2 regions of the Candidatus Pantoea multigeneris genome follow, and region 2 is predicted to be linked to the other one. Evidence: predicted binding sites of a transcription regulator. Region 2 holds the regulator's gene; the other holds the start of a gene.
The links. Region 2 encodes ArgR, which controls arginine synthesis, uptake and breakdown. Its sites were predicted from a motif close to ANTGAATAAAAATACANT; they were not measured.
Positions count from the first base shown of each region.

Region 1: argF (ornithine carbamoyltransferase) is a predicted target of ArgR. The motif match lies at 2,853-2,870, and genes of this name have one in related genera.

Region 1 is NZ_VWXF01000005.1:136,492-140,912, forward strand. It holds gene pmbA (metalloprotease PmbA) at 1-799, opposite strand, end outside; gene yjgA (ribosome biogenesis factor YjgA) at 916-1,458, shown strand; gene miaE (tRNA isopentenyl-2-thiomethyl-A-37 hydroxylase MiaE) at 1,487-2,254, opposite strand; gene rraB (ribonuclease E inhibitor RraB) at 2,301-2,723, opposite strand; gene argF (ornithine carbamoyltransferase) at 2,893-3,900, shown strand; gene pyrB (aspartate carbamoyltransferase) at 4,161-4,421, shown strand, end outside.
Region 2 is NZ_VWXF01000002.1:437,888-442,308, forward strand. It holds gene mscM (miniconductance mechanosensitive channel MscM) at 1-95, shown strand, start outside; gene mdh (malate dehydrogenase) at 168-1,103, opposite strand; gene argR (transcriptional regulator ArgR) at 1,494-1,964, shown strand; gene yhcN (peroxide/acid stress response protein YhcN) at 2,450-2,713, shown strand; gene F3J40_RS07490 (YdgH/BhsA/McbA-like domain containing protein) at 2,798-3,064, shown strand; gene yhcN (peroxide/acid stress response protein YhcN) at 3,170-3,442, shown strand; gene aaeB (p-hydroxybenzoic acid efflux pump subunit AaeB) at 3,600-4,421, opposite strand, start outside.

The DNA of each region.
Region 1 (4,421 bases), on a different contig from region 2:
GATAGACGCTGCTGCCGCTGATCGCCCCCACCAGATGCCCAAACAGGCCCGTTGCCACTTCCGGAGCGAAAATCACTGGCGCTTTGCGCGTTGAGAGTTTACGTGGAGAAAGGCGCGACAATGTGCGTTGCGCAGCTTCAGCACCCACCCACTCCGGGCTTTTGAGATCGTCCATTGAGCGGCCAATGGTGTAAGCGTAATCACGCTCCATATCACCATTCACTTCAGCGATAACACAGCTTGAAAGGGAGTGACGGCTAGAGCAGTAGCTCTGCAACATGCCGTGGCTGTTACCAAATACCTTGATACCGACGTGGCTGTTAAAACTGCCGCCTTCGGTATTGGTAATGCGCTTATCGGCTTGCAGGGAAGCTTGTTCTGCCTGCGCGGCCAGTTCAATCGCGCGATCGGCATCAATCTCCCACGGATGGTAAAGATCGAGATCCGGTGCTTCAAACGCCAGCAGTTCCGGGTCTGCAGGGCCAGCGAAAGGATCGGCGGAGGTGTAGCGTGCGATATCAATCGCGGCTTGCACGGTGCGTTTAATCGCTTCCGGGCTGAGATCGGTTGAGGAGGCACTGCCTTTGCGATTCTGATGATAAACCGTGATGCCCAGTGCGCCGTCGCTGTTGAATTCGACGTTCTCCACTTCACCATACCGGGTGCTGACGCCAATCCCGGTGGTTTTACTCACGGCGACTTCAGCGCCATCTGTATTGGCCTTCGCCAGCTCCAGGGCTTGTGCGACTGCCTGTTCCAACACTTTACGCTGTTCTGCAACCTGAGTAGATACGTTCATCGACCTGCCGTCTAATCTTAGGAGTGAATATGTTGAGTCTAACAGAGTCGGAGAACAATTTCGCAGTCGCCCGATAAACTGGTAGCATTAGCCTCTTTTTTTTAGGGAGCCCCAAAATGGCCAAACAACCTGAAGAGTGGCTCGACGATGTGCCCGATAATCACGAAGAAGAAGATGACGAGATTATTTGGGTCAGCAAGAGCGAAATTAAACGTGATGCAGAAGAGCTGAAGCGCCTGGGCGCTGAGCTGGTTGAACTGGGTAAAAACGCCCTCGACAAAATCCCACTGGATGAAGAGCTGCGCAATGCCATTGAGCTGGCACAGCGCATCAAGAAAGAGGGACGACGTCGCCAGTTGCAGCTGATTGGTAAAATGCTGCGCTCACGCGATGAAGATCCGATTCGTCAGGCGCTGGATAAGCTGAAAAACCGCCATAACCAGCAGGTAGCGCTGTTCCATAAACTGGAAGCCCTGCGCGATCGTCTGATTGAAAAAGGTGATGATGCACTGGCCGAAGTGATGGGTCTGTACCCGGATGCCGATCGCCAGCAGTTACGTAGCCTGGTGCGTAACGCACAGAAAGAGAAAGCGGCGAATAAACCACCGAAGTCTTCCCGTCTGATCTTCCAGTACCTGCGCGAACTGGCAGAGGCGTAATCCTCTGCCCTTCAGGGGGAAGCGCGGATTAAAACGCAGGAACCCCACTGTGAAAACGCAGTTCGCTATCTGGCTCGCTGATCAAGCGTGCCTCTGCTGCGCCAATCGCTTGCACGCGCGGGGTGATATCTCGCGGTGAGATGTGCTCAGCCAGCCCCAGGTAATCCTGATAGTGACGCGCTTCAGAGCGCAGCAGTGAGACATAAAATTTTGCCAGCTCTGCATCCAGGTACGGGGCGATACTGGCAAAACGTTCACAAGAGCGCGCTTCAATGTAGGCGCTGCAAATCAGCTTATCCACCAACATGTCTGGCTCATGGTTGGTCACTTCACGCATCATCCCTTTGCCATAACGGCTGGCGGTGATTTTACGGTAGGGTAAACCGCGCGCCTGCATGATCTCCCACACCTGGTAAAAGTGGTGCAGTTCCTCTTTGATCAGCAGTACCATTTTCTCTAACAGTTCGTCGGCCCACGGCAGCTCATTGCGCACAATAATGCTTTTACTCAGGCTTCTGTGTGCGTTGATAAAGTCGCTGTCGTTACTTTCACGAAAGATAAAATCTTCATAGGGCTTTAACCAGTTACGCATCAGATCGCCACTGGGTTTATCGGCAACATACTTACGAATAAACCAAATCGCGGTTTGCGCCGCTTTGAGTTCACACACCAGATGATCGGTCAGAAGCAGTGTCAGGTTTTCTGGCTTGCTGGCTTCATCGATCCACGCCTGTGGCGTAGGGCAATGCAGGAACTGGTTGATGGGTTCAAGCAGGGAAGCGTAATTTTCAGTCATATTCTTCACAAAACAGAGGGCGGTGCATAGACACCGCCCTGGTTACTTAGTGGCGAACGCCGTTGTCTTCTTCGTCATCAATGAAGTCGCCGTCTTCGTCTTCATCTTCTGCGTCCGGATCTTCGAAGTAGGTACCCCATCCGTCGTAATCGACGTTGTATTTACCTGCCAGGTTCACCAGTTGTTCAACCTGCGCATCAATCAGTTCAGGATTCAGGGCACCTTCGCTGAGGATATCCACACAGACAACCTTCTCTCCATCTTCCAGCTCCAGCTCTTCTGGCTCGGAAACCTCATAACCCAGCTTAAAGGCATCCACGGCCACTTTTTCCAGCGAGTCGAAGTTAACGCTGGAGAGGTGGTGTTCGATGGTGTAAAGCGCATCAGGATCGCTGCCATCTTCTAAAAGCTCTTCAATGATCAGGCGGGTCTCTTCGCGCTGTTCTTCCAGCAATTCTTCGTATGCCATGGCGGTGTCCTCAATATTTGGCAGGGAACTTCTCTTTGACAAGTATTTTCCCACACTGCCCGACGCGCCACTACTCAAAAGAGAAAGTTTCTTTTCCCTGGGGTTGAAAATGAATATTCATACGGTTAAATTGAATTTTAATTCAATTAAGCGTTACACGGAGTGCACCATGAGTCAGCTGTACAAACGTGATTTCCTGAGGTTGATGGACTTCACCCCGGCCGAGACCGGTTATTTTCTTGAACTTGCCGCTGAATTAAAACACGCGAAAAAATCCGGCAATGAACCCCAGTACCTGAAAGGCAAAAATATCGCGCTCATCTTCGAAAAAGACTCGACCCGCACCCGATGCTCTTTCGAAGTTGCCGCATACGATCAGGGCGCTAATGTGACGTATCTTGGCCCAAGCGGCAGCCAGATCGGCCATAAAGAGTCGATGAAAGACACCGCTCGGGTATTAGGCCGGATGTACGACGGCATTCAGTACCGTGGCTACGGCCAGGAGCTGGTGGAAACGCTGGCTGAGTTTGCCGACGTGCCGGTCTGGAATGGCCTGACAACCGAGTTCCACCCGACACAGCTGCTGGCTGACCTGCTCACCATGCAGGAACACCTGCCGGGCAAAGCCCTGAATGAAATGACGCTGGTTTACGTTGGCGATGCGCGTAACAACATGGGCAACACCATGCTGGAAGCGGCTGCGCTGACAGGCCTGGACCTGCGCCTGGTTGCGCCTGAAGCGTGCTGGCCTGAAGCGGAGTTGGTCGCGGAGTGCCGTCAGTTGGCAGAGCAAACCGGCGGTAAAATTACCCTGACGGAAGATATTGCCGCGGGCGTACAGGGCGCAGACTTTATCTATACTGATGTCTGGGTCTCAATGGGTGAGGCGAAGTCGGTGTGGGCTGAGCGTATCGCGCTGCTGCGTGCTTATCAGGTCAACCGCGCTATGCTCGATTTAACCGGCAATCCACAGGTTAAGTTCCTGCACTGCCTGCCCGCCTTCCACGACGATCAAACCACCCTCGGCAAACAGATGGCCGAGCAGTACGGTTTGCAGGACGGTATGGAAGTGAGTGACGAAGTGTTTGAGTCCAGCAACAGTGTGGTGTTCGACCAGGCGGAGAACCGGATGCACACCATTAAAGCGGTGATGGTTGCCACGCTAGGGCAGCGCTAAGCCCCTGGCCCGTGACGCACCGCAAACGTTTTCCCCGCGCCGCGATTTTCACTTGCCGCGTCCCGGTGAATGCGTATAATGCGCCACAATTTGCCGGGAGGAAGCATGCAACAGCGTAGCTTACAATTTGTGGTTCACACTCGCTATTGTGCGTGCGGTGCGGCTGTTGCTTCTTTCCGTCAACGAACCGATCGTCAAAAAAGCCCCTTTTAGCAGGGGCTTTTTTTTGTCTGTAATCCGGCAGCGCAGAGGAGAAAGCTATGGCCAACCCGCTTTATCGTAAGCATATTATTTCTATTAATGACCTTAGCCGTAATGAGCTGGAGCTGGTACTTGAGACCGCTGCAAAGCTCAAGGCCAACCCGCAACCGGAGCTGTTGAAGCATACCGTCATCGCCAGCTGTTTCTTTGAGGCCTCAACCCGTACGCGCCTGTCATTCGAAAGCGCCATGCACCGTCTGGGTGCCGCTGTGGTTGGATTTGCCGATGGCGGCAACACCTCGTTGGGTAAAAAAGGCGAA
Region 2 (4,421 bases):
CGCCTTTCCAGATGCGTATGGAAAACGGCAGTAAAAAAATCCCGGCCAGCAATGGCACGCCTGCGGGGCGCAGTTACCGTTCGGGCGGTCTGTAACCGCAAAATAAAACCGCCCGGCTTACCGTCGGGCGGTTTTTTCGTTTTTGATGGTTGTCACTCAAGGCCTGGCTATTTCACAAACTCTTCACCCAGCTTGATGTCTTTTTTTAGTGTCTCTAGCATCCCATCCAATGCCGCCTGTTCGAACTGACTGAGAGCGCCAATCGGCTTACGTTCCACGACACCGCCCTTACCGAGTAACAGTGGCTGAGCAAAGAAGCGAGCGTACTCACCGCTGCCTTCAACATAAGCATACTCAATCACCTGTTCTTCCCCCTGTAGGGCTCGCACCAGAGCCAACCCCAGTCGAGCCGCCGCTTGTCCCATTGACAGGGTTGCCGATCCGCCACCGGCTTTCGCCTCTACCACTTCCGTACCCGCATTCTGGATACGCCTGGTCATCTCTGCCACTTCCTGGTCGCTAAACGTTACCCCAGCTACCTGAGACAACAGGGGTAAAATCGTCACGCCAGAGTGGCCACCCACAACAGGCACTTCAATCGCTTCCAGCGGTTTGTGCTTAAGCTCCGCCACAAAGGTTTTTGCCCGAATCACATCAAGCGTGGTTACACCAAACAGGCGATTTTTATCGTAGACACCGGCTTTTTTCAGTACCTCGGCCGCAATCGCCACCGTGGTATTGACCGGATTAGTGATGACGGCAATCAGTGCTTTCGGGGCCGTTTCTGCCACTTGTTCGATCAGATTACGCACGATGCCGGCATTCACGTTAAACAGATCGGCACGATCCATGCCCGGTTTGCGTGCAACACCCGCTGAGATCAATACCACATCAGCGCCTTTAAGAGCAGGGGAGGCATCTTCCCCACTGAACCCCTGCACTTTGACTGCCGTTGGAATATGGCTGAGATCAACCGCCACGCCCGGTGTCACCGGGGCGATATCGTACAGCGTAAGCTCTGATCCAGCGGGAAGTTGGGTTTTCAACAGCAGCGCCAGTGCTTGACCTATGCCGCCTGCGGCACCAAGAACAGCAACTTTCATCCTGAACTCCTTATTAAGGTGGAGCAGTGAAGAGCCGGAAAACCCTCTGATGTGACCTAATCAACTTCACAACAGCCTGTGCGGTAGCTTATCGGGTTATTAGCCACCTGCACCGCCGTTGAATGACCGTTGCCAGCAAACGTCGCAGACAGGGTTCGGCAGTGATATCGTCAAACTACAAATCAAGCATATAACAAGAATCGTCGCCCTGCTGTGCGCCAGCCGATCCTCTTTTGCTCAGGTCTGGCTTAATTTGCTATTATCCCCGGCCGCCTGTTTAGCAATAGCAAAAGTGCCACACATCAATTGCATAAAAATTCACTTAACTGCATAATAATGTCAACGCCGCACAGGCTCTCGCCTTATTAATACTCCTTAACCTGGTAACTTATGCGTAATCCAAGCAAACAAGATGATCTTATCAAAGCCTTTAAGGCACTGCTGAAACAGGAAAAATTCAGCTCACAGGGTGAAATTGTCGCTGCTCTGCAGGAAGAGGGCTTTGAAAACATTAATCAGTCCAAAGTCTCACGCATGTTGACCAAATTTGGTGCGGTGCGCACGCGCAACGCCAAAATGGAGATGGTTTACTGCCTGCCCGCCGAACTGGGCGTCCCGACCACCACCAGCCCACTGAAAAACCTCGTGCTGGATATCGACTATAACGACGCTTTAGTCGTTATTCACACCAGCCCAGGGGCCGCACAGCTGATCGCCCGCCTGCTCGACTCGCTCGGTAAAGCGGAAGGTATTCTCGGCACCATTGCCGGGGATGACACCATCTTCATTACCCCAGCACGCGCCTTCACGGTTAAGCAGTTGCACGACGCCGTTATCGACCTGTTTGAGCAGGAGCTTTAACTACCGCTCGCCTTTGCCAGCGGTTAACCTGCTGGCAACATTCTTATCTTTCCCCTCACGTTGGCTAAAACATTTAAAGCTTAAAAATCATAGTGTTAAAAAACACGCTTCGCTTGTCGCCAGACCTATCCTGACGCTAGACCCTTTCGCATTTTTATCATTATGTGTCGTTTTTCACTATTAGGCACAAATAAACCAGTTTAAATAACTGCTTCAATATCATTTGGTAGTTTAATAAACCAAACATTTTCGCACAAAACGATAAATTACCCTATGTGCTTGTTTTTAAATATAAATACCCTCTCAACCATCACCAATAAGCATCTTTTATAACTTTCCGTTATTAAAATGACGCATAAGGACAACGGATAACAACCAATCATTATTAGCAGAGTATTAATTTCAAAGGTTATTAGTTCTATACTTGTTTCCGTGATGAGAATCACACGAATATGAAGAAAAAAAGATACGACGAGGAAATGAATATGAAAATTAAAACTGCTATTGCCGCTGTGGGCATGTTATCTGCACTGTCATTCGGCGCTTTCGCCGCACAAAACATCGATACCACCCAGGCGCAGGGCCTGCACTCTTTAGGCACCATCAGCGTAAGCGGTATCGACGGCGCACCGTCTGACATCAACCAGCAGCTGAATCATCAAGCCGATAAACAAGGTGCTAAGGCATACCGTGTGATTGAGGCTTATAACAACGGCAACTATCACGCGACCGCTGAACTGTATAACTAAGTTTCAGCCAACTCACTGTCATACCACGGTGGCCCGTCGTAGCCATAGCTCCAGGCCACTAAGACCTTTTTCGGAGATAACACCATGAAAACCAAATTAACCATCGCAATCATCGGTCTGGCATCACTGCTTTCTGTTGGTGCCCACGCTGCATCACTGGTTAGCAACGATCAGGCCGCTGGCCTGCAATCAATGAATCAGACTGTTAGCATCAGCGGTATTGATGGCGACCAGACCAACATTCGTCAGGCGCTGTCACAAAAAGCCGATGCTCAAGGTGCTAGCCACTACCGCATCATTGAAGCTAACCGTGACAATACTTATCACTACACCGCTGAACTGTATAAATAAGAATAATGGCCAATGGCACCGAATAACGGTGCCAGCCATGCTTTCGACGACCCGCCCTGAAGCTATGCACACCGCAGGTTGTTGATTTAACTCTGGAGAAAAAGAATGAAAATCAAAGCCAGCATCGCCACTCTCGGTCTGTTCTCAGTGATAACTTTTGGCGCTTCCGCAGCGCAACTGGTTACTCAACAACAGGTTGATGAGCAGAATCTGCAATCTGTCGGTAGCACTGTCACTATCAGCGGCACTGCCGGATCGCCTATGGACTACCGTGCCCAGCTTTCTGAAAAAGCGAATGCGCAGGAAGCCAGTGCGTACAGGGTTATCGAAGCACGCACCGGTGACAGCTATCATGTCACCGCTGAGCTGTATAAGTAATTCCTCGTCAATCCGTTGACGACCTTTGGCCCCGCCTGCCGGGGCCCTTTTTTGCAGCACCGGGGTTACCAAACAAACGACGCTTATCCGGGCGTCGTTTTTTTTGCCTGAACGACAGAGTAAAAAAAACCGCCGGCATTGCTGCGGCGGTTAGACGTTAGATACGAATCAGGGTGTTCTGGTACTTATCTAGCATTGCAGCCAGGCGGTGTACCGGTTCGATAACACCGGTGGGAGCGTCATACTGCACTAACTTTTCCTGATAGACCTTGAGCTCTTGCAGCAAACGCTGGAAGTAATAGGCTCGCTTCTCATCATTGCTTGCTGCAACAACCCGATCGGCGGTGCTACGTAATTGCCGATGGTAAGCCGAGAGATCGGCATTGATCGGGATCTCAGCCCGTCGCAAGCGTTGATGACTAATCACCAGCGTCAGGGCAATACGGTATTTTTCAATATCGCCGGGGAACAGATTGAGCAACATAAACAACTGCTGATACAGCGCGGGTAAATGGTTTTCCCGGCGTCTGGCCTGATTAGTGGTCATGGCGGAGACTGCTGCATACATAAAGCGGTTGAGAATTTTACGTCCGGTGCGTGCTTTTGAGTTATCACGGATGATCAAGATCACCAGCAGTGACAGGAAGCAGCCAATGATCTGCCCCAGCGCGTTATCGAGGAACACCTTAAACTGAAACTGCATCGGGTTTTCCAGCACCAAAATATTAATGGTGCCAATCAACGCGCCGAGCGTCCCAACCTGACGTCGCTGAATCAAAATGCCGCTGATAAAGGCCATCACACCAAGAGAGATGCACAGCAACAACATGCTTTGCTGTGTGGCAGGCATGATCACCATAAAATAGAGCGCTCCCAGCGGCAGTGCGACCATCATGCCGTAGACAAAGTCCATGACCATGCCCAATGGGTTAGGTACACGCATGGCCAGGGCGGTGATCACCCCCATCATCACGACGCA